DNA from 2 places in the Polaromonas sp. P1_F4 genome. Region 2 is predicted to be linked to the other one. Evidence: riboswitches for the same ligand, from Rfam matches in the RefSeq annotation. Region 2 holds a riboswitch; the other holds the start of a gene.

Region 1 (15,103 bases), on a different contig from region 2:
ACCCTGGTGCAGGAGCAGCAGGGCATGCTCAAGGAGCTGGAACTCCTCACCAGAAGCATCGACCACATCAAGGACGTCGTCGCCACCCAGCAGTCGCACGCAGGCGGAAGCAGCATTGTTGAACCGGTGCAGATCTGTGACCTGGTGGAGGACGCCCTGCGAATGAACGGTGTCTCTCTGGCGCGCCACGGGGTCACTGTGGTGAAGGAGTTCGCGCAGATGCCAGAAGCACTGCTGGACCGTTCCCGGGTGCTGCAGATTCTCGTGAACCTGATCAGCAACGCCAAAAATGCCATGGCGGGTATGTCGGCCGCATCGCACCAGATCACATTGCGGGTGGAGCCTGTTGGCGAGTCGACCTTGCGGGTCTCTGTCATGGATAAGGGAGAGGGGATACCGGCGGAAAACCTCACGCGGATTTTCTCGCACGGATTTACGACGCGCAAAACAGGCCACGGCTTTGGTTTGCACAGTTGCGCGCTGGCGGTCAGCCAGATGGGCGGGACACTTTCCGCTCACAGCGACGGGCCGGGTCTGGGGGCCACCTTCACACTGGAGCTGCCAATGGATATCGCGCAGACCAAATCATGACGCAGCTACAGAACCAGCGCATCCTGCTGATCGACGACATGCTGTCGATTCATGAGGACTTTCGCAAAATCCTCGCGGCGAAACCGGTGGCGCGTGATCTGGACGTTGCCGAAACCGAATTGTTTGGTGAGGTCACGCAGATTTCCTACGGTGATTTTGAACTGGACTCCGCTTATCAGGGCGCCGAAGGTGTGGCAATGGTGGAGGAATCCATCCGGGCCGGGCGGCCCTATGCCATGGCTTTTGTGGACATGCGCATGCCGCCGGGCTGGGACGGGGTGGAGACCATCGAGCGGCTTTGGGGTGTTGATCCGCATGTGCAGATCGTGATCTGCACAGCCTACTCCGACCATCCCTGGGAAAATGTGCTGGCGCGGCTGGACGTGCAGGACCGCCTGCTGGTGCTCAAAAAGCCATTCGACATGATCGAAGTCAGCCAGCTCGCGAGAACACTGACCGCCAAATGGGAGCTGGCGCGGCGCGCGGCAGCACAGGTGAGCAGCCTGGAAGATACCGTGCAGGATCTCAGGGCAACCGAAGCGGCTTTGCGCCAGTCCAACAAGGAACTCGAAGCCTTCTCGTATTCGCTCGCGCATGACTTGCGCTCTCCCCTGAACTCGATTGACGGCTTCAGCCATTTGCTGCAAAAGGCCGTCAGCGGTGATGCGGCGGAACGCGCGAGGCATTACCTGAGCCGGATACGCGAGGGAGTCAGGCAAATGGGTGAGCTCACGGATGGCCTTCTGCTGCTGGCCCAGGTGTCCCGTACCAACCTGAAGATCGAGACAGTCGACCTCACGGCAATAGCCGAGCGCGTGCGCGGTGACTGCCAGAAACGCAATACCGCGCGGGATGTGAAAGTCCACATAACGCCCAACCTTACCGCTGTGGGTGACTCCGCGTTGCTGTGCCAGGTAATGGAAAACCTTATTTCCAACGCATGGAAGTTCACCGCCCATGCCACTGCCCCCGAGATCTGGGTTGGGGCGCAGCACCCCGACAACGAAAGTACGATTTATTTCGTCCGTGATAACGGCGCCGGGTTTGACATGACCTATGCAGACAAATTGTTCGGTACCTTCCAGCGCCTGCATTCGCCGGGCGAGTTTGCAGGAATGGGAATCGGGCTGGCAAGCGCTCACCGGATCATTTCCCGTCACGGCGGTCGCATCTGGGCCGAAGGCGCGGTGGGGCAGGGCGCCACATTCTTCTTCACCATACCATCGCCTGTGCGGCAACACTCGCCCGATGAAAGCCCGGCTGATGCGAAAAAACACAGGAGCCAGCCATGACTCAACTGCAGAACCGGCGCATTTTGCTGATCGACGACATGCCGTCCATCCACGAAGACTTCCGGAAAATTCTTGCGTCCAGGCCGGTTGCGCATGACCTGGATGATGCCGAAGCCCTGTTGTTTGGCGACGCCGCACCGGTGTCCGATGATGGCTTTGAGCTGGACTCGGCCTACCAGGGACGTGAAGGTCTGGACAAGGTCGAGGCGTCCATTCAAGCTGGGCGGCCCTATGCCATGGCCTTTGTGGACATGCGCATGCCGCCGGGCTGGGATGGTGTGGAGACCATCGAACGGCTCTGGCGTGTAGATCCGCAGGTACAGATCGTCATATGCACTGCCTACTCCGACCACGCCTGGGAAGACGTGTTCGCGCGGCTGGAAGCCCGGGACCGGCTTTTGATTCTCAAAAAACCGTTCGACCCGGTTGAGGTCAGCCAGCTGGCAAGAATGCTGACCACCAAATGGGAGCTGGCGCAGCAGGCGGCAGCGCAGATGAGCGGCCTGGAGGAAGCCGTGCAGGAGCGCACCCACGCCTTGCATGACAGCGAATCGCAACTGCGCCAGATCACGGACAGCGTGCCTGCCTTGATTGCCTATATCGATGCCGAACAGCGCTTTCAGTTCCATAACCTTGCCTACGAGGAAGTTCTTGGCCTGGAGCACGGCCAGATCCACGGCAAGACCATGCGCGAGCTGATGGGTGACGAGCTTCACGAAAAAGAGCGGGGCAAGATTGAAGAGGCGCTCGCTGGTTACGCGGCGCAATACGACCGCACGCAGGCCACGTCAGCCGGCCAGCTGCGCGACTACGTCATGCAGTACTTTCCACGCTACGGCGAAAACGAGGACGAAGGCAAGGTCGTCGGCTTTTTCTCGCTGGGTACCGACGTGACCGAACTCAAGCGCATTGACCGCATGAAGAGTGAGTTTGTCTCTACCGTCAGTCATGAGTTGCGCACCCCGCTGACTTCCATTCGCGGCTCACTGGGCTTGATCGCGGGCGGCGTGGCCGGGGAGCTGCCGGCCATGGCCAAAAACCTGGTCGGCATCGCCACCAACAATTGCGAACGGCTCATCAGGCTCATCAACGACATTCTTGACAGCGAAAAAATCGAATCCGGGAAAATGCGTTTTGACTTCCAGCAGATGGAGCTGCAGCCTTTGCTGGCGCAAGCCCTGACAGCCAACGAAGGCTTCGCAGGCCAGCACAACGTCAAGCTGGTTCTGGACGCCCCGGCGGAGGCGGTAAGGGTCAGCGTCGACAGCGACAGGCTGACCCAGGTCATTACCAACCTGTTGTCCAACGCCGTGAAATTCGCGCCGGCCCAGTCTCGCGTGGAAGTCCGGCTGCTGTGCAAGAACGGCAGGGTCCGGGTGGAAGTCGCCGACAGCGGCCCCGGCATTCCCGAAGAGTTCCGAAAGCGCATCTTTCAGAAATTCTCGCAGGCCGACACATCGGACACCCGAAAAATGGGTGGTACGGGCCTGGGCCTGAATATTTCGCGCGCCATCGTGGAGAGGATGGGCGGCCAAATCGGGTTCACGACGGAAACCGGCGTCGGAACCGTTTTCTTCTTTGAGCTGCCCGAGGCGGTGCCGGCGCCGATTGAAACCAGCATCAGGTCCGGCGTGGCGAACAGGCCGCTCATCCTGGTCTGCGAGGACGATCCTGACATTGCCCGCCTGATCAACCTGATGCTTGATAAAGGCGGCTTTGATTCGGACATGGTGCATAGCGCAGGGCAGGCGCTGGAGCAAGTCATGCTGATGCCCTACGCTGCCATGACGGTCGACTTGAACCTGCCCGACCAGGACGGCATCAGCCTGATCCGTGCACTGCGCCGCGAAGAGGCAACGAAAGACCTGCCGATCGTGGTGGTCTCGGCCAACGCCGAAGAAGGCGAACTCGAATTCAATACCCAGCCGCTGGCGGTTTCAACATGGCTGGAAAAACCCATCGACGAAAACCTGCTGATCCTCAGTTTGCACCGTGCCATCGGCAACATGGCTGAAGGCCGGCCGCGCATTCTGCACGTCGAAGACGACCTCGATATCCAGCGCATTGCCGCGGCCATTGCCCAGGACTTTGCCACCTTTGAATTTGCCGCCACGCTGCGCGAGGCACGCGACCAGCTGGCGCGCCGCCGTTACGACCTGGTGCTGCTTGACCTGACACTGAAAGACGGCTCGGGCTGGGGGCTGCTGGACACCATTGAAGCGCTGGACATCGTGCCGCCAGTGGTCGTGTTTTCTGCGCACGATGTGGAGTCAAAGCAAAGCCAGCGCGCCGAAGCTGTGCTGGTCAAGGCACACACCTCCAACGAAGAACTGATTCGAACCCTGCAGCGGGTGCTCGATGAAAGCCTCTGGGGAACGGTTCACCCACCTCTGAGTGCCTAGCTCACCCCCGTCCAGGCTCACTGCGTGTAGCCTGTTCCCCCCTTCCAGGGGGCGGCGCCTGCGGTCTGGCAAAGCCAGTCCCGCGGCCCCTGCTGGTGAAATACCTCCATCACTGGCGTACTCACAGAATCTTCAGGCCAGCTCGAGCCGTGGAACCGGCTTTGCCGGGCCACAGGCGGGCGGCCCCCTCGGGGGGCAGCGACCCACACGAAGTGGGGGAGCGTGGGGGCTCTACTTCTTTTGACTGGCGCGATAGACCTGCATCACCGTCGCGAAGTCGCGATCAAAGTTGATGGGCAGGAAAGTGTCGTTGCCGGGCAGCTGCTTTTTCAGTGTGGGCGAGAAGTTGTAGCTGAACGAGCATTTCTTCACGCGTGCCTGCAGTTCGGGCGAAACGTCCTTGCTCATGGTCCAGGTCTCCGTCATGAAGGGCGGGCTTTCCCAGATCGTGCGGATGCTGGAGCCTTTGACGTCGCCCTTGACGACCATGCGCTGGTACAAGTCGCTGGCCACGGCCGCAGCCGGGAAGAAGCCGTGCATCACACCCGTGACGGAGCGCTCATGCCCGTTGGAGAACACCACTTCGTAATCCTTTTCAGGCGTCAGGCCCAGCGCAGGGAACAGCGCGCGCGGCGCCAGGTTACCCGAGTTGGAAGTCGGCGTGGTGTGCGCGATCTTCTTGCCGATCAGGTCTTTCGGTTCCTTGTACGGGCTGTCGATGCGGGTGATCAGAATCAGCTTGTAGGAGTTGCGCAGGCCCGTGGCCTTGTTGCCTGGCACGCCATATGGTGCGGGCTGGCCGGCGGTGACCAACTGCGCCGCCAGGCCGGGGTTGACCTGTGCCAGCTGGACCTTGCCGGTCGAGATGCCTTCAATCAGCTCTTTTTCACCGAGGATGTCGATGTTGCTGGTCTTGTCCATCGATTCGCCTTGCGCGTTTTGCAGGTCGATGTTTCCGCAGCGTGACAGGTGGCTGAAGTAGTCGCCCCACAAGGCCATGGTTTCGCTCTTGCCGTAGGTTTTGGGCATGGCCACGACCATTTTTTCGCGAGGGCCGGAATATTTTTCGGGCGCGGGGGCAGCCGCCGCGGCTTTCGCCTTGCGTGCAGGCTTCGCCTCGTCGGTCTGGGCTGTTGCTGAACCCAGGGCGCAAGCGGCGCTGGCCAGTATTGCTGCATGGCGTAAATAAAACTTCATGTGATCACTCCTCCAGTTGTCTATGAAACGATACGCAGGAGTGCTGTTTTGTGTGCCTCTGGCCGCACAAACAGCACCCCCAACACAATTAGTGTGCATGAAGGTGTATCAAAACCAACTTTTTGTTACATTCCAATGAGTACCTTCGTGACATAAATGGCGGTATCTCCTCCGGAGGGTGTTGTTTTTCCATTGAAAAAATGCGCTGTGAGGCCGAGAAGGCCTGGGCGGCGGCCGGTTCAGGCGATGAGGGATGCGTCGATTTTCCCGAGCAGCCATTGCAGGCCGGCCAGGTGCTGTTGGTCGTGGCTGCACAGGTAGTGCACCAGGCTGCGCAGTGTGAGCGCGCCGTAGCCCTCGAATTGCGCCGTGCGGTCCAGTTGCTGTGGCGCAAGGCCCGACAGCGTTTCCAGGGTTTGGGTACGTGCCTGCCTGAACTCCGCAAGGACCTTCCGCACATCAGCCGTGGCGTAGCTGCGTTCTTTCTCCAGCACGTAGCCGTCCAGTGATTCCAGCACGGGCCTGGTTTCTGACAAGGTGCGCTGAAACCGCACGTGGTACCCGTCGATCTCGATATCCCTGACGTGGCAGACCTGCGCAATGGCGGTGAAGTGTTCGCTGGGAATGCCTTCCCACGACGGTGGCGTCCAATTCCGGTGGCTTTCAGGAACAGCCTCAAAAAACCGTTCCAGCTGGCGCGGAAAATCCGCCATGGCCTGAAGCGTTGCAGGGTTCAGGGGCTGGTCGACGTGCATCAGCCTGCCTTCCGCAGCGAAGGCCACAGCACCGCCTGCGCCACGATCACGTTCTCGCCATTGAAGGTCGCCGCCGGCGAGCCGTAAAGCTCGTAACCCATGGCAAGCACTTCACTCACCCGACGGCAAAAGCTCGCGTCATCCGGGCCGGTAAGGAGCCTGTAGGTGGGAAGACCGTCGGGGGGCGTGGTGGCGGGTGATGTCATGGCGGCAAGCAGCTGATGAACGGAGGGCGATATTACCGTTTCCGCCCACCTGCTGCAGGACGCCGTGCTGCAGACCCCCTTTTCAGGCCTTGCTCAGGCCTTCACCATCCCCGGCAAGGCCATCACACGCCCCGGCGCCGGCATCCCGGTAAAGGCAAAGTCGACCTCCGGCACGCGACCGCTCACGATGTCGGCAATCGCCGCGCCCGAGCCGCACGCATGCGTCCAGCCCAGCGTGCCATGGCCGGTGTTCAGGAAGACGTTGGAAGCTTTGCTCTTGCCGATGTAAGGCACGTTGCTCGGCGTGGCCGGGCGCAAGCCCGTCCAGAACTGCGCGCCTTCGCCATCCGTCATCTCGGGAAAGAGCTGCTTCACGCGGCGCACGATGGCATTGCAGCGCACCAGGTTCAGCTCGGTGTTGTAGCCATTGAGCTCTGCCGTGCCAGCAATGCGCAGGCGGTTGCCAAAACGTGAAAACACCAGCTTGTACTCGTCGTCCGTCAGGCTCACCTGGTAAGAAGCGGCTTCGTTGATGACGGGCAAGGTGACCGAATAACCCTTGGCCGGGTAGATGCGCAGGCTTTGCCCCAGCACCCTGGCCCACTGCGCGCTGAAAGCGCCCAGGCACATCACATACGCATCGGCTTTCAGCATTTCGACCCGGCCCCCGGCCTCGCCGCTGCCCATGGCCACCTGCACGCCGTTCAGTTGTCCTTGCGCAGCGTCCAGGCCCAGCACGGTCGTGTTGTACAAAAATTTCACACCGGCTTGTTCGCAGCGCGCAGCCAGCGCGGCGGTAAACGCGTGCGCGTCACCTGATTCATCGCTGGGGGTCATGCTGCCGCCGACGATGCTGCCGCGGCATTGCGCCAGTGCGGGTTCAATCGCCGCGCACTCATCGGCGGTTTTCATGTCCAGCTCGCAGCCGTGCTCGCGCATGATGCGCGCGGGCTCCTGCGCGGCGTCGTACTCGGCCTGGCTGGTGTAGAAGTGCAGGATGCCTTTGGTCTGCGCGTTGTACAGCAGGCCCAGTTCGGCACGCAGCTTTTGCAGCGCGCCGCGGCTGTACATGCCCAGGTTCACGATCTGCTTGATGTTTTGTGCCGTGCGCGCGGGCGTGCAGTTGCGCAAGAACTCCAGCCCCCACAGCCACTGGTTCACATCGGCGCGCAGCCTGAAAAGCAGCGGCGCATCTTCACGAGCCAGCCACTGCAGCACTTTCAGCGGCGCACCCGGGTTGGCCCAAGGCTCTGCGTGGCTTACCGATATTTGCCCGCCGTTGGCAAAGCTGGTTTCCATCGCGGCCGCGCCGCGCCGTTCGACCACCGTGACTTCGTGCCCCCGCTGCGACAAATACCAGGCCGTGGTGATACCCGTGACACCCGCACCCAAAACCATGACTTTCATGGCAGTTCCTTTTCATTCAAGCAGAACATTGCAGTAGCGCAAGCGCCGTGCCAGGGGTTGCTGTTGAATCGGAAGAATCGTGGCAACCGCCAAGCCATCACATGCTTGCGGCCGCTTCCACTGTCCTTGTTACCTGAGAGATTCAGCCGCTGCTTTTATGTCGATGACAAGCTTCGGCTTTGCTCCTTCGGTGCGCTGCACCTTGCGTGCGGCGTCTCTCCAGACGGCTGTGTGTTCCGGGCAGTACGGGACCTGAGCGATTATGGAAGTTTGCGCCTTCGGTGGCTGCCTTGGGGGGCAGCGCTCTCCTGCTTGAACGGGTTTGAATTTACCACCGAAGCCTGTTTTTCCAAGCGTGAATAGGGCGTTCAGTACAGGTCTAGCGGGTTGATTCAGGCGCTTAATAGTAGGAAGCAGGGCGGCTCAGCCTTCGCTCGCCGCCTTCACAAACGCGGCTTTGGCATCGGTATAGGCCTCGCGGTCACCCGGGTGCCTGGCCGCCAGTTCCGCCTTGAGCGCGGCATAGCGCGCCGCCAGCGCCGGGTCCGAACGCAGGGCGTCGCGAAAACGCAGGCGCTGCGCCCACACCTCACCGCCGTGAACCACCAGGTGCAGATGATGGGTGCGCCGCCCTTCTGCCCAGCGCATCAGCCATTTACGGTCAGTCAACGAGGCGTTGAATTCAGCGGAGGTCGTGTAACCGTTGGCGCACAGCGGCGCCAGAAGCGCTTCAGCCGCCGCGATTGATTCCACACCGGCCAGCATGTCAATCACCGGTTTGGCCGCCAGGTCGGGCACGGCCGTGCTGCCGATGTGCTGGATGTCGATCAGGCGGGCCGGCAGCTGGGGGGAGAGCGCACGCAGGCGGTCCCGCTCAGCCACAAACTGCAGGGGCCAGGCCGGGTCGTAGGCCTGCAAGACCACTTCCTCGTGGATAGCGGCAAGCAGCGATTCCTGGTCAGTCATGCGGGGCGTGGCTGGTGGGTTGTTGTACAGGGGCGAAAAACGCTGCGCGGCACGCCAGAATCGTTTGTGAGGCCACTTTTAGGGCATTTTGAGCATGAAAAAGGCCTTCAGCCCAATAAAGACGGGCGCGAGCAGCTACTAAAACAATAGCAACCAGAAATCCCCACGGCTGCGAATGGGGCGATCTGCATTTCATTTACCTGAGCGCCAGCACAGCTTTGCGCGCCTGTGCCAGCCGCTCTTCCAGGTAAGCGCCATAAAAGTCGGTAGACGCCAGGCCAACCAGCCGTTCCGCCAGCTCCTGCCCGGCCGGGCCCAGAAACAGCACGGTGGGCGTGAAGCCCGCTTTCCATGCAGCAACCTGGGCTGCGGCTGTCGTCCACTTGCCGTCGAAGCCAGCCAGCGGCGTGACGCGGTCGCTGATGTTGAGCTGCCAGGCCTGCAGGCTGCCGTCACGCTGCGCTGGCAGCAGGTAGTTGCGCCGCACCAGTTCGCAAAAGGGGCAGCCGGGCAGGCTGATCAGCAGCACAAGGGGTTCATTTTTCTGGATGGCAAACCCCGCCGCCACGGGCAAGGACGCGGGCACAGGCAAGGCCGTGTCTTTGGCCAGCGCAAGCCCGGGCAAGGCCAGGCCGCCTACCAAAGCGGCGGTGAACTGGCGGCGGCCCACCGGGCTCATTCAGCGCTTTCCAGCAAAATCTTCGTCAGCGCAGCCGGTTCGGTGATCATGGGGTCATGGCCGGTCTTGATCTCCACCACGCGCGAATTCGGCAGCCATGCACCGTCCCAGAATTTCGGGTCTTTCACGCGCAGGCGGCTGGGTTCGATGGTGGCCAGCGCCGGCTGCGTGCAGCTGACGAAAGTGCGCGGCACGGCCGCCACGCGTTTCACGTCAAAGTCCAGCGGCGCCTGGTAGGTGTTGCCGGGGTGCGGCGTCTGCCGGCGCTTGACCCATTCACGGTCGGCATCGTGCAGGCCGAACACCTCCGGGTCGGGCGCCGGAAAGCTGAAGCTGGGTGAAGCTTGCGCCGCCGCCATGCGCTGCTGCTGCGTGGCGCTGGCCTGCGTGCTGCTCCAGCTCTCGCCGGGCTTGGGCACCACCGCATCCACATACACCAGGTGCTTGATGCGGTCGGGCATGCGGTCAGTGACGGCCGTGCCGATCATGCCGGCATAGGAATGCACCGCGAGCGTCACCTCGTGCAGCTCTTCCGCTTCGATCAGGTTGATCACGTCGTTGATGTGCGTGTCCAGGTTGATCGTGGGTGAGAGCAAATGGGCGCGTTCGCCCAGGCCGGTCAGCGTCGGCGTGAAGACTTTGTGGTGGTCCAGCTGCAGCGCCTGCGCCACCCGCCGCCAGCACCAGCCGCCATGCCACGCGCCGTGCACCAGAACAAAATTGTGTTTCATCGCGTCACCTTTTTGTTGAAGCTTGCTGTATCAAATGGTCTTGCCACTCTTCAGTTCAGACAACTGGGCGGCTGAATAGTTCAGCACCTCGCGCAGCACTTCGTCCGTGTGCTGGCCCAGCAGCGGCGGCGGCAGGTCGGTGCGCACCGGCGTCGCACTCATACGGATCGGGCTGGAGACCAGCTTCAAATCATCCTTCACCGGGTGCTTCCACTCCGTCACCATCTTGCGCGCCTCGATCTGCGGGTCGGCAAACACCTCAGCCAGGCTGTTGATCGCACCGCACGGCACCTTCGCCGCCTCCAGCGCACCCAGCCAGTCGGCTTTGCTGCGCGTTTTCATCACCGCTTCCAGGATCGGCACCAACTGGCCACGGTTGAGCACGCGGTTGCGGTTGGTGGCAAAAAGCGGGTTGGTCGCCAGCTCCGGAATGTTGGCCACCGCGCAGAACTTCGCATACTGCGAGTCATTGCCCACCGCGAGGATCAAATGGTCCTTGCTGCCGTCAGCCGCGGGCGCTACTTCAAACACCTGGTAAGGCACGATGTTCTGGTGCGCATTGCCCGCCCGGCCAGGCGCCTTGCCGCTCACCAGGTAGTTGGCGCCCAGATTGGCCAGCATCGCCACTTGGGTATCCAGCAGCGCCATATCCACCTGCTGGCCTTCACCGGTTTTCTCGGCATGGCGCAACGCGGCCAGTATCGCCACCGTCGCATACATGCCCGTCATCAGGTCGGCCACCGCCACACCCACCTTCTGCGGCCCGCCGCCCAGGTCGTCGCGCTCACCGGTCACACTCATCAGCCCGCCCATGCCCTGAATTGCGTAGTCATACCCCGCACGGTCCGCATAAGGCCCGTTCTGCCCAAAGCCCGTGACCGAGCAATACACGAGGCGCGGGTTGATGGCTTTCAACGAGGCGTAATCAAGCCCATAGCGTGCCATGTCGCCTACTTTGAAGTTCTCCACAAACACATCGCAATGCGCAGCCAGCTCCCGCATCAGTGCCTGGCCCGCAGGCTGCGCAATGTCGCAGGTCACGGAACGCTTGTTGCGGTTCGTGCCCAGGTAGTAGGCAGCTTCAGTGTCCGCCCCCCGCGCGTCCTTCAAAAACGGCGGCCCCCAGGTCCGCGTGTCATCGCCCGTACCGGGCCGCTCAATCTTGATGACGTCAGCGCCCAGGTCAGCCAGTGTCTGGGTACACCAGGGGCCCGCGAGCACGCGGGAGAGGTCGAGGATGCGGATGCCGTCTAAAGAGTTCATGAGGGCATTTTGCCTTTAGCTCTTGGCGCTATCGGCCCCCATTCACTCACGCTCCTCTTGATGTTGTGCCTGTATGTTTGTACAGTATCGTCCTGACGTAAACAATAAGGGAGAAAGAAAGATGATCAAAGGAAGCTGCTGCTGCGGCGCCATTCAGTTTGAGTTGTCAGAGGTTCCGAGCATGATGGGCACGTGTCATTGCTCCCGCTGCAGGAAAGTAGGTGCGAGCACTTTTGTTTTTGTCAAAAAGAACGCTTTTCACTGGATTCGAGGCCGCGAGTTGGTATCCCGTTATGAGCCGGAACCGCCGTTCAAGTACGCGAGGTGCTTCTGCCAGAAGTGCGGTACGGCGCTCGGTGAAGTGGAATCGCAGCAGGACTCCTTTCCGGTTGCGGCCAACAGCCTGGATGACGACCCCGAGGTCCGCAACATGTTTCACGAGTTTGTTGCCAATAAACCGGCGTGGTATGAGATTTGTGATGCCGCCAAACAGTTTCAGGAGCATCCGGTCAAGGCCTGAGCGAGTTGCATGGGTACAAAATAAACAGTGGCTCGATAACTTTGAAGCTCGAGCGATCTAGTGCATTTTGGCCGGTTAATGTAGGCTGTCGCTTCGCTAGAATTTCAGAAATCCAAGCCGGGTTATTTCGCACTGGCCGATGTTGGCTGGCGGTGCTGCGAGATCCATCAAAAAGTCAGACCTCGTCATGCGTGAAATGCCGCCGTTCTATCCACTTCATCGCTCGATCCGGCGTTTCTGGAATCCCGTCGAGAGCCGTTACTGGACATATGAGCGCCCATCTGTCATTGAAGCGACGTGCGATCAGTGTGAAGCGCCTTACCTGTTCAATCCCGACCCTGTTCCCGCCTACCCATACAACCCTGAGAGCGGCGGTTATACAGTTCTTAAAGGTGAAATCTGCGGCTCAATAGTTGGTCGCGGCGCATGTGGGAAGTGCGGAAAGATTGCAACGTCTCTCACTTGGCCAGAGGCCGCTCACATCCAAATCAAAGTTGCGGAAGGCATTCTTTGGTCCTGGAACACCGAGCAACTTGTAGTGATTCGAGCGCATGTTGCCGGCAACAAGGTCCTGTTGCGAAGAATGCTCATGAATGACTGGCGCCTATCAAGAATAATCGGGCGAATTCCCACGTTCGCCACGCTTAAACGCAATCGCTTCAAAATTCTCAACTCAATTGATCGGTATCTCAGAAAGCGATTTGCCTGAATCGGATCAACACGACAGTCGAGAAGATCGCCACAAGCAGGGAACACTTTTCATGATGAAGAAGACCACCCCGGCCACGAGCCCTGATGCATACGTCGCGGCCTTGTCCGGCTGGCATCGTGCGACGGTTGAGCAACTACGGGCAGCTGTCCTGGGTGGCGCCGCTTTGGAAGAAGTCATCAAGTGGGGTCATCTGGTCTATCTGTCGAACGGGCCGGCGCTGCTGATCCGAGCAGAAGAAAACCGCGCGTTGTTCGGTTTCTGGCGTGGGCAGCGCCTTCGCGAGATGGACCCGCTGCTCAAACCCGGCGGCAAGTACGAAATGGCGACGAGAGAGTTTCACGAGGGTGATGAGGTCAACGCGGCCTTGTCGCGACGTCTCGTCAGAGAGGCGGTGCGACTCAACAAGACGTTTGGCGATCCTACGAAGCTTTAACAGCGAACCATCCCGTGAAATCTTTGAAACCCTTGTCTCCAAGAGTCTTTGCGATCCTCGTTCTGGTGATCGTCGGGTGCATCTATGTTGCGCTGCTCAAACCCGTCGCCTGGCTGGTGGATGCAGGTTACTTGCGACCCGGACGCGGGCGCGGGTTGCAGGCCATACCGCTCTATTTCATCCCTTACTTCGTCATTCAGCTGGCCACGGGTTTGACCTTTGATCAGATTTGTGACGGGTGGCAACGCCTTTCAAGTCTTCTCAAGGTTGTTGCGGCAGTGGTCCTGGCTTGCACCGTTGCCGCCGTTGTCTTTGTTTATCTGACTTTTCTGGCGTAAGCGCGACTTAAACGACGAGCCACACGCCGTCGGCTCAATAAGTCTTGTACGGCAAGAACTTCCCCGACAACACCACATTCACCCGATCCCCTTTGGGGTCAGGCTGCCGCACGATGTCCATGCTGAAGTCGATGGCGCTCATGATGCCGTCGCCGAATTCTTCGTGGATCAGTTCCTTGATCGTGGTGCCGTAGACGCTGACGATTTCATACCAGCGGTAGATCAGCGGGTCGGTGGGCACGGGCGTTGGCAGTGAGCCTTTGTAGGGCACGACTTGCAGCCATTTTTGTTCTTCAGCCGTCAGGCCAAAAATCTTGCCGATGACTTTGGCCTGTTTGGCGTCAAAGGTCATTTGGCCCAGGCAGCCGGCGGTGACCCACTCTTTGCTGAGGCCGACTTTTTTGGCGACGGATTCCCAGGTGATACCTTTGCTGACTTTGACGGTGATGATTTTTTCGGTGATGTCGTTGCGGTTCATGGTTTCTTTGCTCCTGTGTTTGAGATGGTTTGGGTGAAGTGAAAGTGAAACGGGCGGTCAATGCGCCTTGGCGCGGGTGACCAGGAAATCGACGATGTGGTTGCGTAGCTCGTAGTAGCCGGGCAGGTGGTGGAGGCCGGCGCGCGTGCGTTCTCGTGGCAATGGGTTGATGACTTCTTCGGCGATGCGGCCTGGTGCGTAGACGCCTTCGTTGTCGGTGCCATTGCTCATCAAGAGGATGCGGTCGGCCAGCAGGATGGCTTCGTCCACATCGTGGGTGATCATGAAGACGGTTTGCTGGGTCTCGCGCACGATGGCCATCAGCTCGTCCTGGATGGTGCCGCGTGTGAGTGCGTCCAGCGCGCCAAAGGGTTCGTCCAGCAGCAACATCTTGGGCTGGATGGCAAAGGCGCGGGCAATGCCTACGCGTTGCTTCATGCCGCCTGAGAGTTGCGACGGCTTTTTGTCGATGGCGGCTGAAAGGCCGACCATGGCGACGAACTTTTCCACATGCGCATTGACTTGTGTCGAAGTCCAATCGGCCCAGCGTGACACCACCGCAAACGCGATGTTCTTGCGCACGGTGAGCCAGGGCATGAGTGCATGGCTCTGGAACACCACGCCGCGCTCCAGGCTGGGGCCGCCGATCTCGCGGTTTTCCATGAAGATGTGGCCGGCGGTGGCGCCGTCGAGTCCGGCCAGCACATTGAGGATGGTGGTCTTCCCGCAGCCCGAGTGGCCGATGATGCAGACGAACTCGCCCTTGCTGATGCTGAAAGACACATCGGCAAACACCGGCCGGGCGGGCAGGGTGGTGCTGAAGTCTTTGCTGAGCCCTTCGATCTTGAGAAATCCCTGCATGTGTTCTTTCGTTTGGGGGCGTGCTGTGTGAGTGCGTGTGGCCGTGTCACTCCACATAGGTCACCGCCTTCTGCAGCTGAGCGAAGGCCAGGTCCAGCAGCATGCCGACGATGCCGATGACCAGGATGGCGAAGATCACGTTGGTGAGTGAGAGGTTGTTCCACTCGTTCCAGACGAAGTAGCCGATGCCGGTGCCGCCTACCAGCATCTCGGCCGCCACAATCACCAGCCAGGCAATGCCCATGGAGATGCGCATGCCGGTCAGGATGGTG
Region 2 (15,103 bases):
CGAAATCGCGGGTACCGTAGAGGAAGCTCCAGCGGACAGCCCCCTCCAGGCCGGCGACAGCGTCTTCGTCATGCCTTACCTGTCATGCGGCCGGTGTGTAGCCTGCCGCCAGGGCAAGACCAACTGCTGCGTCCACATCCAGGTACTGGGCGTGCACCGCGACGGCGCCTTCACCGAGTATCTCAACGTACCCGCGCAGTTTGTGCGCAAGGCAGAGGGTGTTTCACTGGACCAGGCCGCCATGCTGGAATTTCTGGCTATTGGTGCCCACGCCGTACGTCGCGCCGACGTACAGCCCGGCCAGCGTGTACTGGTGGTAGGGACGGGTCCCATCGGCATGGCTGCCTTGCTATTCGCCGGCCTGCGTGGTGGCCAGGTCACAGCGCTGGACACGCGAAAGGAGCGGGTGGAATTCTGCAAACAACACCTGGGGGCGCATGCGGGTGTTGTGATAGGTGACAAGGACCTGGACGAGCTGCGCGCACTGACCAACGGAGATTTTTACGATGTCGTTTTTGACGCCACGGGCAACGCAAGGGCCATGGAGCGCGGCTTCCAGTTCATTGCCCATGGCGGCAAGTATGTGTTGGTGTCGATAGTGCTGGACAATATTACGTTCGCCGATCCGGAGTTTCATAAACGCGAGGCGACGCTGCTGGGCAGCCGCAATGCCACCATGGAAGACTTCGAAACGGTGCTTGAGGCGATGCGGGGCGGCAAAATCCCCACCGCGGCACTCAACACCCATCGCATGGCCCTGGCCGATGTACCTGCCCAGTTCGCCACCCTGCTAGACCCCACGCAGGGCGTGGTCAAGGCGCTGATCGAATGCTGACCGGGGCCTGCACGTGAGCACGCCCATCCTCCAGTTCGGCACCGGGCGCTTTCTGCAGGCGCATGCAGACCTGTTTGTGTCCGAGGCCCTGGCCCAGGGCCAGGCGCTGGGCGGCATAACTGTGGTGCAGAGCACAGACAGCCCGCAGAGCAGCGCGCGCGCCGCGGCACTGGCACATGGCTACCGTGTCGAATTGCGCGGCATGCAACATGGCCGGCGTATCGAGGAAACCGTGCAAGTGAACGCAGTCCAGGCCGTCTGGCATGCCCGCCGCGACTGGACACTGTTGCGCGATGCCATGGCTACCACCGTGCAGGTCATCATCTCCAACACCGCGGACATGGGCTATGTGCTGGACGACTCCGACACCGCGGCGCTGCTGCGTAGCCCGACGACGACGACGCCGCCGCGCAGCTACCCGGCCAAGCTGGTGGCGCTTCTGCACCACCGCTGGCAGCAGCAGCCGGAGGCTCCCCTGACGCTGTACCCCTGCGAACTGGTCAGCCGCAACGGTGACACACTGCGCGACCTGGTATCCACGCTGGCACAGAGCTGGAGCGTTACGCCGGCCTTCCTTCGCTATGTGCGGGAGCACTGCGTTTGGGTCAATTCACTGGTGGACCGCATCGTGTCGTCTCCGCTGGAACCCGCCGGTGCGGTGGCCGAGCCCTACGCGCTGTGGGCCATCGAACACCAGCCGCGCATGGTGCTTCCTTGCAGCCACCCGGCCATGGTGGTGACGGATGCACTGGCCCCATTCGAGCAACGCAAGCTCTGGCTGCTGAATCTGGGCCACACCATATTGGCCGAACGCTGGCGGCTGCTGGGCGGTGCTGCGGACATGACCGTGGTGCAGGCCATGCACACCCCGGCACTGCGCACCCCGCTGGAGGCGGTGTGGGCCGACGAGGTGCTGCCGGTATTTGACGCCGAGGGCACAGGTGCCGAAGCCCGCGCCTACCTGGTGGAATTGCGCGACCGTCTGCTTAACCCGTTTCTGGAACACCGTCTGGCCGACATTGCCAAGGACCACGCGCAGAAAAAGCTGCGCCGCCTGGCACTCGTGGTGGAGCGCGCCGCGGCGCTGCAAGTGCCCATCGCACAGACCCAGCTGCGCAATGCGTTAGCTGAAACCGGAAGCACCCTGGGCACTGGTGCCTGAATCGCCGGCTGGTCACCTGCGTTTGATGACATGCTGCGGCGCAACATCCGACGTCGCGAGCCCTCATGCCTGCCTTCTCCGGAGGAAGAAGGGGCCAGTCCGTCAGCGCCCGGGTGTGGAACGGAAATTCGCCGCAATTGCGCCTCCGGGGTTACGATGCGTAAACCATTCACTCCGTCGGTGGTTTCATGGTGGCACTTGCCGCACAATTCGATTCGCCCCGCCGGCTGCATCAAAGAGCCAGCGACCGGCCGCAGGACTGGCTTGGCACAACGCCCCTGCTGGACCTGGACGACACCAAGCTGCGCCTGAAGGCTCGCTCGATTGTCCAGCTGTGCCGCACCGACCGGGACAAGGCACTGGCTATCTATCGCTTCGTCAAGCGACTGCCTTATACCAAGCGGATCAAGCTGCAGTACCCGACCGCCCGCGACGTACTCGAGGCGCGCGCGGGCGACGGTGACGACAAGGTGACGCTGCTGATTGCGCTGATGCGCTCCGCCGGCATCCCGGCTCGTGTGCGCTACATGGAGATGCGGGGCGAGATGCTGCGCGGCCTGATTCCCCGGGCCACGCCGGCGGCGCGGCCGCTGGCGGAGTTCTGGCTGGGCCGTTGGGTGCGTACCGACACCTACATCTTCGATGCCGAATACGTGGCTGCCGCCCTGGAACGCCTGAAAGCGAACGGCTGGGAGTGCGGCTGGGGTATCCACATCAATGCCCAGCTTCTGTGGGACGGAAAGAACGACGCCTTCCTCGGCGGTGTGCCTACCGAGCAGGACCCCATGCTCACGCGGCTTCTGTGCGTGGTGAGCGATCCCCTGGAACTGGTGTCGGCTTCCCTGCGCGCCAACGGGCTGCGTTACCGCCGATCGTTGCGGGCGTTGCAATGGAATGCGCTGGCTCCGACCATGATTCGGGCCATTCGTGAGTTGCGGGCCGGCTCGCGTTTTTATTGAAACGCGCTGCTTGGAAAATCGGCTTTCGCCTACCCGATCCGCTGTAACAAGCCCGGCACGGAGGACGCCAGCATCGCCAGGCCCGAGCAGGTCAGCAGGCTCAGCACCAGCCTGCGAAAAGCCAGGTCACTGATGCCTGTGTACACCCGTCCACCCAGCCAGGCGGGAATGAGAGCGGCGGGCGCGACGATGGCCAGCATGGGGAGCGTCTCGCGGGTGACCAGTCCGGCGGCGCCGTAGCTGGCCATGGTGACGGTCAGCACGGCCAGGTTGAAGCTCTGGATGACGGCGCGCTGGGCAGCTTTCTCATAGCCCCGCAGCGTGCACCATAGCGTCGGAATCACGCCACTGAAACCGCCCAATGCCCCCATGAAGCCACCGGCGACGCCGACCGTACCGTCGGCGACACGGCCTCCGTGGTGAATGCGCGGAAGCTTGCCCGAAAAAAGCATGGCCGGGCACCATAGCGCCAGCAGTGCGCCGAGAAACAGCTTGAACAGCTGGACATCGAGCTGCGGCAACAACAGCAAACCCAGCGGAAGCCCGAGCAGGCCGCCGGCCAGAAACGGCAGCAGGCGCTTCCAGTCAGTCACGCGGCTGACCGTGAAGGCCGCCATGACCTGGCCGGTCAGGCCGCCGAACACCGCCATGACAGCGGCCAGCTTCGGGTCTATGGCCCAGGCCCAGAAGGACATGGCGACAAGGCTGAAGCCAAAGCCCGACAGGCCCTGGACAAACCCCGCCGCCGCCGCGCCCGCGACGATGAGGATGATGTGAGCGTCAGTACCTGCCAACACAGTGTTGACAGGTCCTAGGCGTAGTCACTCACGGGCACGCAACTGCAAAAAAGGTTGCGGTCGCCGTAAACGTTGTCGACGCGGCCAACCGGCGGCCAGTATTTGACCTGCTTGAGCGAGGCCAATGGGAAGGCGCCGATTTCGCGGGAGTAGGGGCGGTCCCAGTCAGCGCCCATCAGGCTGGCCGCGGTGTGCGGCGCATGCTTGAGCGGGTTGTTGTCTTGCGGCCATTGGCCAGCTTCGATTTTTCGGATCTCTTCGCGGATGGCGATCATCGCGTCGATGAAACGGTCCAGCTCGGCCAGGGTTTCGCTTTCGGTCGGCTCGACCATCAGGGTGCCGGGCACAGGGAAGCTCAATGTGGGCGCGTGAAAGCCGTAGTCCATCAGGCGCTTGGCCACGTCTTCGGCGGTGACGCCGCTGGTTTCCTTGAGCGGGCGCAGATCGAGAATGCATTCATGCGCGACATGGCCGTTCTCGCTGGCGTAGAGCGTCGGGAAGTGGTCCTTCAGGCGCGAGCTGATGTAGTTCGCGCTCAGGATGGCGACTTCGGTCGCTTGCGTCAGACCTTCCGGGCCCATCATGCGGCAATACATCCAGCTGATGGGCAGCACCGCGGCATTGCCCAGCGGCGCAGCCGAGACAGCGCCGACGCCGTTGACGGGAATCCCTGCAGTGGCATGGCCGGGCAGGTAAGGCACCAGGTCAGCCACCACGCACACCGGGCCAACACCGGGGCCGCCGCCGCCGTGCGGGATGCAAAAGGTTTTGTGCAGGTTCAGGTGGCTCACGTCGCCACCGAACTCGCCTGGCGCGGCCACGCCCACCAGTGCGTTCATGTTGGCGCCGTCCACGTAAACGCGTCCGCCATGGCTGTGCACCATGGCGCAGAGCTCTTTCACCTGGGTTTCAAACACGCCATGTGTGCTGGGGTAGGTAATCATCACGCAGGCGAGGTTGGCGCTGTGCTGTTCGCACTTGGCCTTGAGGTCGGCCATATCGACATTGCCCTGCGCGTCACAAGCAGTGACGACGACGGTCATGCCCACCATCTGTGCACTGGCCGGGTTGGTGCCGTGGGCCGACGATGGAATCAGGCAGATGTTGCGGTGGCCCTGGCCTTTGGCCTCGTGGAAAGCTTTGATGACCAGCAGGCCCGCGTATTCACCTTGCGAACCGGCATTGGGCTGCAGGCTGATGCCCGCGTAGCCGGTGGCCTGGCACAGCCAGTCGCGCAGCTGCTTGTCGAGTTCTGCGTAGCCTTGCAGTTGATCGGCAGGGGCAAACGGGTGGATGTTGGCGAACTCCGGCCAGGTGATGGGAATCATCTCGCTGGTCGCGTTGAGCTTCATGGTGCAGCTACCCAGCGGGATCATGCTGCGGTCCAGCGCGAGGTCTTTGTCGCTGAGCATGCGGATGTAGCGCAGCATGCCGGTTTCGGAGTGGTGGGTGTTGAACACCGGGTGCGACAGGAAGGCGCTGGTGCGACGCAGCTCGGAAGGAATCAGCGATTCAATGCCTTTTTCAAACGCACTGACCACGGGCACGGTCTGGCCGGGTTTGGCGAAGAAGGACCAGAGCAGTTCGATGTCCTTGCGGCTGGTGGTTTCGTCCAGCGACACGCCCAGATGGTTATTCAGGCGAAAACGCAGGTTGGCGCCCGTCGAACGTGCGCGGTCAGCTATCAAATTGGTAGCGTCACCTGTCTTCACCGTGACGGAGTCGAAGGCGCCCGTGTTGGTGATTTCATAGCCCAGCTCTTTGAGGCCCTGCACGAAGATGGCCGTGTAGGCCGCCACACGCTCGGCGATGCGCTTGAGGCCTTGCGGGCCGTGGTAGACCGCGTACATGCTGGCGATGACGGCCGGCAACACCTGCGCGGTGCAAATGTTGGAAGTGGCTTTCTCGCGGCGGATGTGTTGCTCGCGGGTTTGCAGCGCGAGGCGGTAGGTCGGGTTGCCGTGGCTGTCGATGGTCACGCCGACCAGGCGGCCGGGCAGCGAGCGCTTGAATTCGTCGCGGCAGGCAAGGTAAGCGGCATGCGGCCCGCCGTTTCCCATGGGCATGCCGAAGCGCTGGGTGTTGCCGAGCGCAATGTCGGCATCCCATTCACCGGGCGGGGCCAGCAGCGTGAGCGCCAGCAGGTCGGCCGCAACGCAGAGGGCTGCGCCATCGACATGCGCCTGGCCGGCCAGCGGGCGCAGGTCATGGATGCTGCCTGTGGTGGCGGGGTATTGCGCCAGCACGCCGAAGTAATTGCCTTCGGCCATCAGTTGCGGCACCGTGACGGCTGCCGTGCTGACCTTTACTTCGATGCCCAAGGGCTTGGCGCGGGTCTGGATCACCTCAATTGTTTGCGGGTGGCAGTCGCCTGCGACGATGAAGACATTGCTTTTGCTTTTCACGCTACGCTTGGCCAGGGTCATGGCTTCGGCGGCGGCGGTGGCTTCGTCGAGCATGGAGGCGTTGGCGATCGGCATGCCGGTCAGGTCGCAGACCATGGTCTGGAAGTTGATCAGCGCTTCCATGCGGCCCTGCGAAATCTCGGCCTGGTAGGGTGTGTAGGCCGTGTACCAGGCGGGGTTCTCCAGGATATTGCGCAGGATCACGCCGGGCGTGCAGGTGCCGTAGTAACCCTGGCCGATGAAGTTCTTGAACACCTGGTTCTTGGCCGCGATGGCCTTGAGCTGCTTGAGTGCTGCTGCCTCCGTCACAGGAGCCGGGATGGCCATGGCCGTGCTGCGTGCAATCGAGCGCGGAACGATGCCTTCCACCAACGCGCGCCGCGAAGCCGAGCCCACGATGCTGAGCATGTGGACTTCGTCGGCGTCGTCAATGCCGATATGGCGGGCAATGAATTCGGAAGGATTTTCAAGATCGCCCAAGGGCTTGGCGGATTGCATCAACATGTCGGGTCCCGTGTCAGGCTTGGCAGCCAGGAATCAAAAAAAGTCGGTCAGAAAATCAGGCGGCGAAGGCTGTGTAACGGGTCTCGTCCATCAGCGCGTCAAGCTGTGAAGGGTCAGATAACTTGACCTTGAAGAACCAGCCGGCGCCCATCGGGTCGCTGTTGGCAAGCGATGGGTCGTTTTTCAGGGCTTCGTTGATTTCGGTCACTTCGCCGCTCAAGGGCATATACACGTCGGCCGCAGCCTTGACGGATTCGACAACACCGGCGGTTTCTTTCTGGGCGAAAGTGGTGCCGACAGCCGGCAGGTCCACAAACACCACGTCGCCCAACGCGTCCTGCGCATGCACGGTGATGCCAACGGTGGCAACGTTGCCTTCAATCTTGACCCATTCGTGGTCTTCGGTGTATTTGACGGTCATGAGGTTCTCCGGGGTTGAGTGGTGGGGTGAAAAAAATGAAGTGACAGCTTCAGGGTCTAGCCGCGGTAATAGCGGGCGGGAACAAAAGGCATGGCGGCGACTTCCATGGGTACGGCCTTGCCGCGCACCATCGCGTTCACGCGTGTGCCCAGCGCGGCGAATTCAGGTTTGACATAGCCCATGGCCACCGGCTGGTTGATCGTGGGGCCCAACAGGCCGCTGGTGATCTCGCCGATGACTGCGCCATCGGTGCTTTGCAACTCCGTGTGGTCGCGCACCGGAACGCGCTCCAGCGCAATGAAACCGACGCGCTTGCGTGTCAGCAGGGAAGGGTCGGCCAGCTGTGCCAGGATTTTCTCCGCACCGGGAAATCCACCGGCACGTGCACCGCCAGTGCGGCGAATTTTCTGCATGGCCCAGTTGAGGTTGGCCTCCACCGGCGTGGTGGTGGTGTCAATGTCGTTGCCATAGAGGCACAGGCCCGCTTCCAGCCGCAGCGAATTGCGCGCGCCCAGGCCGATGGGTTTGACTTCAGGTTGCGCGAGCAGTTCGCGTGCGAGTGTGTCGGCTTGCGAAACCGGCACGGAGATTTCAAAGCCGTCTTCGCCGGTGTAGCCGCTGCGGGTGATGAAGCAATCGCAGCCGGCCACGTCGAATCGTCCGCCGGTCATGAACACCAGTTTCTCGACACCCGGGGCCAGCCGCTGCAGGGCAGTGACGGCTTGCGGGCCCTGTAGCGCCATGAGCGCCATCTCCGGCATGGGAATGACTTCGCAGCGCGAGCCGATTTTGGCCTGTATGTGCGCGATGTCACCCACCTTGCACGCGCCATTGACGATGACAAACAGGTCGCCGCCGTTCGCATAGTCACGGTTGAAAAACATCAGGTCGTCGATGATGCCGCCCTCGTCGTTCAGCAGCAGGCCGTAGCGCTGCTTGCCGGCGGGCAGGTCTATGACGTCGACGGGTATTAGGGATTCAAGGGCGGCTGCAGCATCAGCACCCACCAGGCGTAGCTGGCCCATGTGAGAGACATCAAAAAGGCCTGCCGCCTGACGCGTGTGGTGGTGCTCGGCCATCAGGCCCGCAGGGTATTGCACCGGCATGGAATAGCCCGCAAAAGGGACCATGCGTGCGCCAAGCTCTAAATGCAGGTCGTGCAAAGGCGTTTTAAGCAGGGTTTCGGGGGCGGCAGAAGAGGTGGACGAATCGGACAAGGCATTCTCCAGGGGGCAAACAGGTAAAACCATGAGTTGCCCCTGCTGTCCACTTTACCTGAGAGATTCACCCGGCGATGCAGGCTTGCTCCTTCGGTGGGCTGCCCGTGAAAGGCGGCCTCTCTCCAGTAGGGAACGCCTTGCCGCGTGGTGCGCCGCAGGGCGGTTGCCAGTCCTTTTGCCTGAGCGTTCAGTGCGGCCCAAGGGGTGCCCTTGGGTGTACGTGCGCCTTCGGCGGTTTTCGCTAAGGAAAACTCTCTCCTGACCCGGCAAGTGTAACGGAACCGGCTGTGCGGTCGGTCAGTTTGATCAGGCGGCCAGATGCTGGGGCAGCAGCATGGCGATCCGCTCGCTGATGGAGTCGGCACGCTCATGGCCCGCGATTTTTTCGATTTCCTCGATCATTTCGCGCGAGGCGCTGAGCATGGTCTCGCGGTCCTTGGCATTGCGCAGCGCTTCGCGAAAGCGCTCGGCCATCTCCGGGTTGCGCCGGGCGAACATACGCTCGCAGATGTCGAACAGGAACATCCGGGTTGTGGCAAGCGAGCGCTTGCCTTCAAATTGATCGGCAGAGACCTGAATGGCCTGGGTGGTTTCGGGGCTGGGAAAGTTCTGTAACTGCGCCGGCGTGAGTGTTTGGGCGGGTGCAGGCGCAGGGTTTTTTGCCGATGCGGACGTCTTGCCGGGATGGGCTTCCAGAAAGCCGTCGCGCAAAAGGCGCAGGGCAATGGCTTCGCCGTCGCCCTCAAACAGCGGTCGGAAGTCCTGGGCAGACTTGCTGCCGTCGGCCATCAGCAGAAGGGTGCGCTCGCGCTGGCCTAGCGTTCTCACGCCGGGCTTGAGCTCGGCGCGGGCACGGTCGGTTTTATGGAGCTGCATGGATTTCATCCTCAAATGAAAGTAAGGGCCTGTTAACGCTATTTATGCAAATGCGAATGGGGTGAGAAAGCCGCCAATCAAGGCGCGTGACGACGCCCAGACTTCTGTCTGGGCTAGGAGAGCAACGCCGAGTGGCGGCTTTCTCACCCCATTCCCTCCGGGTTGCGATCAAAAAGGCCCTGCGCGGCGTTGCAAAGCCTTGACGGGGTTCACCCCGCCTGCGTTTTGCGCCTTGCTCATGGCTTTTTTGACTCGCAACGCATCTTGCATAAATAGCGTTAACAGGCCCTAAAGCATCGCCTGCGTAGATGACAAGGGCGTGAAACCCCGTCCGAAAAAATAGCTATTTGGCGTAGACCAGATCGCGCAGGCCAAGGGACAGCTGCGGTACGTAAGTGATCACCATCAGGCAAGCCAGTATCACCAGTACAAACGGGAGCAGGTGGGTCACGATGCGGTCCAGCGATATCCTGGCGACGGTGCAGGCTGCAAACAGGTTCACACCGAATGGCGGCGTGATCATGCCCAGCGCAAGGTTGACCACCATCACCAGCCCGAAGTGCACCGGGTCAATGCCGAAATGCACGGCCACTGGCGCCAGGATGGGCGCCAGCACGATGATGGCGGCGCTGGTTTCAATGAACATGCCGATGATGAACAGCGCCGCGTTGACGCCCAACAGGAAGAGGGCGGGCGACTGCAGCACGGCTTCCAGCCAGTGGCCTATGGCGTCCGGCACGCCGGCCCGCGTGATCAGGAAGGCGAACAACCCGGCATTGGCGATGATGAACATGATCACGGCACTGGACAGCACCGATTTGCGCAGAATGACGTACAGGTCGGCCGGCTTGATCTCGCGGTAGATCACGATGCCCACGACCAGCGCATAAAACACCGCCACGGCAGAGGCTTCGGTCGGCGTGAAAATTCCGCCGTAAATCCCGCCCAGAATGATCACCGGCATCAGCAGCGCCCAACCTGCCTGCCAGGTCGCCTTGCCAAAGCTCAGGCGGCCGTCGCCGTCCTGTTTGCCCCAGCCTTTCCAGCGGCAATACAGGTGGACGAAGAGCATCAACGCACCACCGATCAGCAGCCCCGGGCCGAAGCCGGCAATGAAGAGTTCGCCGATCGAAACCTCGGCGCTTACGCCGTAAAGAATCATGGGGATGGAAGGCGGAATGATCACGCCCAACTCGGCGCTGGTGGCCTGCAGCGCTGCGGCGTAGGCGGTGGGGTAGCCGTGCTTGATGAGCGCCGGGATCAGGATGGCGCCAATCGCGAAGGTGGTGGCCACGGAGGAGCCGGACACCGCGGCGAAGATCATGCAGGTCAACACACAGGTCATGGGCAGGCCGCCCTGGACGCCGCCCACAATGCTTTTGGCGAACTCGACAAGCCGCCGCGAGATGCCGCCGGTTTCCATCAGGTTGCCGGCCAGGATGAAGAAGGGGATCGCGGCCAGCGGAAACTTGTTGATCGAGGAGAACATCTCCTTGACGGAGATCAGCATGTTGGCGTTGGATGCCTGGATACCGAAGATGGATGCCAGCCCGATGGACACGGCGACCGATACGGTGAGTGCAAAACACAACACCATGGTGGAAATCATTACCGCGGTCATACTTGGCCCCCACGCTTTTCACTTCGTGTAATGCGCTGCCCCCCGAGGGGGCCGCTGCGCCTGCGGCCCGGCAAAGCCGGTTCCGCGGCCCCTGCTTGAACGGGGTGAAATCCATCTTGGGTTTTCATTGAGCTGTCTCCAGTTCATTGCGCTGTGGGTCGATCAGGTTGCCGATGATGCCCATCACGCAGAACATGCCGCCGACAGGCATGGCCACATAGCCCCAAAACATGGAAATGGATTCAAGGCCGGCCATGGACTGCACACGCCCGCGAAGGGAATAGTCCCAGCCCCACCAGACGATGACTGCGACGAGGAGCAGGGCGGCGAGGCAGACCAGCCAGTCCAGCACCCGCCGGATGCGGGGTGGGCTCCAGCGATAGAGCACGTCCACGCTGACCATGGCGCCCTGGCGGAAAGCCATGGGAATTCCCATAAAGACCATCCAGATCAGGCTGAGGCGGATCAGGATTTCACTCCACTCTGCAGGCTGCTCGAAGACAAAACGCGTCAGGATCTGGAACACGCCGAGCCCCGATGCGATGACCAGCATCAGGCAGGCCACCAGCATGGAGAAACCGGTGGTCCACCGTTCAAGTTGAAGAAAGGCTTGTTTCATGGCGGCACCAATACGTGAGAGGATTTTCAATGAAAACGCCCGCAGACCAATGGTGGCGGGCGCGAGCAGCTACAAATAATGTAGCAAATAGTTGCGGAACGGTTTACTTGTAGTTCCTGATCGCGTCGATGTTGGCTTTGCCGAATTGCTTTTCAAATTCAGCATTGACCGGCGCCAGGGTTGCCACGAACTTCGCCTTGTCAACGTTTTCGATCACGGTCATGCCCTTGCTGCGCAGCTCGGCTACACCGTTGGCATCGTCCTGGTCCACGCGGGCCCGGTTCGCCTTGGTCGCTTCCTTGGCAGCGTCAATGAATGCCGTCCTGTCGCCGGCGCTGAGCTTGTCGAAAGCTGCCTTGTTCATGACAAAAATACAGGGTGAATAAACGTGACCGGTCAGTGAAAGGTGCTTTTGCACCTGGTCGAACTTGGCGGACATGATCACAGACAGGGGATTTTCCTGGCCGTCGACCGTGCCTTGCTGCAGCGCCGTGAACACTTCGGGAAAGGCCATGGGCGTGGTGATGATGCCCAGGCCTTTGTAGGCGGCGATGTGCACCGGATTTTCCATGGTACGCATCTTCAGTCCCTTCAGGTCCTCCGGAACTTTCACGTCCCGCTTGCTGTTGGTCATGTGGCGAAAGCCGTTCTCGGCCCAGGCCAGCGCCTTAAAGCCCTTGGCATCGAATTTGGTCAGTAGATTCTGGCCGATGGGGCCGTCCAGCACGGCGCGTGCGTGCGCCTTGTCCCGGAACAGGAAGGGAACGTCGAGGATCTTGGTCTCGGGGACAAAGTTGGGCACGGGGCCGGTGGAGGAGAAGGCCAGCTCCTGGGTGCCCAGCTGCACGGCCTCGATGGATTCGCGTTCGCCGCCCAGGGCGCCGTTATAGAAGGTCTGGACTTTGTAGCGGCCTGCTGTTCGTTTCTCGACTTCTTTGGCAAAGGTGTCGATGGCAATGCCCTGATGCGAATTCTGGGCCGTGGAAATGCTGATTTTCATGGTGGTCTGTGCATTTGCAGACGCCATGAATCCCGCTGCGAGCGTCATGCCGATAATCAGTTTTGAAAGCTTCATGTTGTTTGTCTCCGTTGGGTGATCGGACCGGAAATCCTGTGGACGACTGGGGCCGGTCCTGCATCAGGATTTTTCGACCATAAGCACACGCATTATTGCCGCGATGCATCAGCGGTCATGCGCGGGTTTTCGCTTAAATACGCCGCGATGATGCTTTCAAAATCACTGTCAGGCAGCAGGCCCAGCGACCGCGCGCGTGCTGCGTCGATATCGGCAGGCCAGTTGCCCACGATTCTTGCGATGACAGGGTCGTACACCCAGTCGATCAAATCCGCCGCGTCCTTTCCTGCCACCCGTGCCAGGGCTTGCGCCATTTCGCCGACCGTGGTCTTGAGGGCCGGCAGATTGACGGCTGTGCGGGCACCCCATTCGATGTCGCTGGCTTGCGCAGCGCGAATCAATCCCTCAACCGTCCGGCCGGGTGACGCAAGAGCCACGGCCGTTTCGGGAGGGACAGGGCACTGCGCCCTCGTTCCCGCCAAGGGTTCCCGGATCATGCCGCTGAGAAAGCTTGATGCCGCACCGTTGGGTTTTCCGGGCCGCACGCTCACGGTCATCAGGCGTACGTTGCGGCCGCGCATGAAACCCTTGCGCGCGTAATCAGCCACCAGTTGTTCACCGATGAATTTCTGGATGCCGTAGCTGTTCTGCGGTGTGGGCAGCGTTCTGTCGTCAATGACCGCCGGGAGTGGTTGCTCGGGTGAATTCCCAAACACTGCGAGCGAGCTGGCGAATACGACGGTGGGCGATGTTTTCAGGGCACGACACGCCTGCAGCAGTGCACGCGTAGCGTCGACATTGCTGCGCATGCCAAGGTCGAAGTCCGCTTCGCATTCACCGCTGACTGCCGCCGCCAGATGAAATACGAGAGCGTCCTTTTCCGTTACCACGAGGACCTGCGGGTCGCTTTTTTCCAGCAGCTGGTTCAGATCGCCGATGACGGCTCGAACGCGCTTGTCCGCTAAAAGCGTTGCCGGCGGCGCGACCCTGTCAACCAGTGTCAATTTCTGGATGGTTTGCGGCGTGCTCCCCGCGAGGGTCAGTTGGCCGATATCCAAAAGCTGTTGAGCCAACCTGGCCCCGAGAAATCCGGCGCCGCCGGTAATGACGATATTCATGGATATGTTGTCTCTCTGTCTTTTGCGGGTTGTCCGCCCGCATGCCCGCACCGATCCGTTTGCCGGTTTGCTTTTGGTGCGTCAGGCAGTTTAGTTCGAACGAAGGGCCGCCAGCCAGGCGTGCGTTGAACAAGCCTTTCCGGTCAGCAGGCAGATCGGCTGGGTTGCAAGAGGCGTGACAGGGTGCTGATGTGCTGCCGTCAAAGATGAGCTGGCGCCAGAAAGGAATAGGCCTTGGCCCGCGCCCGATATGTCAGGCCACTACTGTCTTTGGGTTGGTTTTCGGTTTACCAGGCACAGTTCCCAGGAGCCACAGGTTCAGGCCTGCGTGCCGGCTGATGAGCAGCGCGGATGCGACGGGGCCGGCAATTCCGGCGGCGAGTCCCAGTGTCATCAGGACATACGTGTCCGTGATACCCAGCTTCCTGAAGGCGATACGGCTCGCAGCCGTAAAAAAAACATGCAGCAGGTAAATTGCAAATGAGAAGGATCCAATGTAGGCCAGGGGCGCGAAACTCCAGCCACTCCGCAAAAGAAGAAAGGCGCTTGAGACGCCGAGCGCCAGTGCGGCGACAGAACTTCCCTGCTCGGAAAATTGCGGAAAAAGCATGGCCCCGGTAGCGGCGCAAATAAATACTGCCGCTGCCACAAGCCGGGCCTTTGGCGTCCCGATGTCAAATCGTTTGCAGGCAAGCCCGGCCAGGAAAAAAGGCAAAAGGTAAACGGCGCCGCGGGCTGCGAAATAGTTGGGTGGGCTGAAGTAGTCAAACAGCACCGCGCTGAGTGCCCAGGCCACCGCAAATCCGGCCGCAGTAGAAAGCGCGTTGAAGTGTTCTAGCAACAGAACGACCAGGAAGACAATAAAAAGCGCTTCAAGAAACCAGAAGTGCCCCACGGGTTCAATGTGCAGCAGCCACCACTGACTGACCGATGAGTTGGCGCCTGGCGTGAAGGCCTGCACGACGGCAAAAATAGTTCCCACCGTAATCAGGGGAAGCAGCAGCCGCCGGACCTTGCCTTTAATGAACTCAGCAGCATTGCCTTCATAGGGGCGAAATGCATACACATAGCCTGAGATAAAAGAAAAGAGCGGCATGCGGATATAGGCCAACCCTTCATTGAACATCTGCAGCCAGTGCCCCTCCGGAACCTTCAGGCCCACTGAGGGCGTATCCCCTACTACATGAAACAGAACCAGCAAGATGCAGGCGATGCCTCTTACCGTATCCACTTCCATGCTGCGCTTCATTTTCTTACCTGTCATCGGCCTTGCGTTCCTCTTCTTGCTTCTTTGCTGTCTTGCTCACCGCAACTGCGTGCACAAATTATGTGCGCAGCGTAGTCAATAGCAGCCACGGCCGTGCGCCAAAAGAAAGCAAACTGTTGCAAGCCGTATCGTTTTGCGAAGCAACTGCCATCAAGCGCACAGCTGTTACGTAGTTGCAACCAATACGCGCGGGTCTGACATCTCAATTGCATGCCTGCCACCCT

The links. A riboswitch is a leader RNA that binds a small molecule or an ion and turns the genes downstream of it on or off. The one in region 2 is predicted to bind glycine.
Region 1: it holds a riboswitch for glycine, as region 2 does, so the genes downstream of both, AC1DYQ_RS11745 (D-amino acid dehydrogenase) here and gcvT (glycine cleavage system aminomethyltransferase GcvT) in region 2, are expected to answer to the same signal.

What each region holds. Positions count from the first base shown of each region.
Region 1 is NZ_JBFUBP010000005.1:12,802-27,904, forward strand. It holds gene AC1DYQ_RS11715 (DAHL domain-containing protein) at 1-591, shown strand, start outside; gene AC1DYQ_RS11720 (sensor histidine kinase) at 588-1,883, shown strand; gene AC1DYQ_RS11725 (response regulator) at 1,880-4,285, shown strand; gene phnD (phosphate/phosphite/phosphonate ABC transporter substrate-binding protein) at 4,517-5,482, opposite strand; gene AC1DYQ_RS11735 (DinB family protein) at 5,722-6,237, opposite strand; gene AC1DYQ_RS11740 (DUF1737 domain-containing protein) at 6,237-6,443, opposite strand; gene AC1DYQ_RS11745 (D-amino acid dehydrogenase) at 6,537-7,850, opposite strand; glycine riboswitch at 7,962-8,083, opposite strand; gene AC1DYQ_RS11750 (GrpB family protein) at 8,274-8,816, opposite strand; gene AC1DYQ_RS11755 (thioredoxin domain-containing protein) at 9,013-9,495, opposite strand; gene AC1DYQ_RS11760 (alpha/beta fold hydrolase) at 9,492-10,226, opposite strand; gene AC1DYQ_RS11765 (CaiB/BaiF CoA transferase family protein) at 10,257-11,489, opposite strand; gene AC1DYQ_RS11770 (GFA family protein) at 11,611-12,009, shown strand; gene AC1DYQ_RS11775 (hypothetical protein) at 12,197-12,718, shown strand; gene AC1DYQ_RS11780 (DUF1801 domain-containing protein) at 12,771-13,154, shown strand; gene AC1DYQ_RS11785 (hypothetical protein) at 13,169-13,492, shown strand; gene cynS (cyanase) at 13,527-13,970, opposite strand; gene AC1DYQ_RS11795 (ABC transporter ATP-binding protein) at 14,028-14,888, opposite strand; gene ntrB (nitrate ABC transporter permease) at 14,878-15,103, opposite strand, start outside.
Region 2 is NZ_JBFUBP010000001.1:246,657-261,759, forward strand. It holds gene AC1DYQ_RS01230 (zinc-binding alcohol dehydrogenase family protein) at 1-835, shown strand, start outside; gene AC1DYQ_RS01235 (mannitol dehydrogenase family protein) at 849-1,997, shown strand; gene AC1DYQ_RS01240 (transglutaminase-like domain-containing protein) at 2,186-2,956, shown strand; gene AC1DYQ_RS01245 (sulfite exporter TauE/SafE family protein) at 2,986-3,753, opposite strand; gene gcvP (aminomethyl-transferring glycine dehydrogenase) at 3,768-6,662, opposite strand; gene gcvH (glycine cleavage system protein GcvH) at 6,718-7,083, opposite strand; gene gcvT (glycine cleavage system aminomethyltransferase GcvT) at 7,140-8,300, opposite strand; glycine riboswitch at 8,336-8,439, opposite strand; glycine riboswitch at 8,459-8,574, opposite strand; gene AC1DYQ_RS01265 (hypothetical protein) at 8,610-9,179, opposite strand; gene AC1DYQ_RS01270 (TRAP transporter large permease) at 9,523-10,800, opposite strand; gene AC1DYQ_RS01275 (TRAP transporter small permease) at 10,925-11,419, opposite strand; gene AC1DYQ_RS01280 (TRAP transporter substrate-binding protein) at 11,523-12,494, opposite strand; gene denD (D-erythronate dehydrogenase) at 12,587-13,612, opposite strand; gene AC1DYQ_RS01290 (acyltransferase family protein) at 13,866-14,861, opposite strand.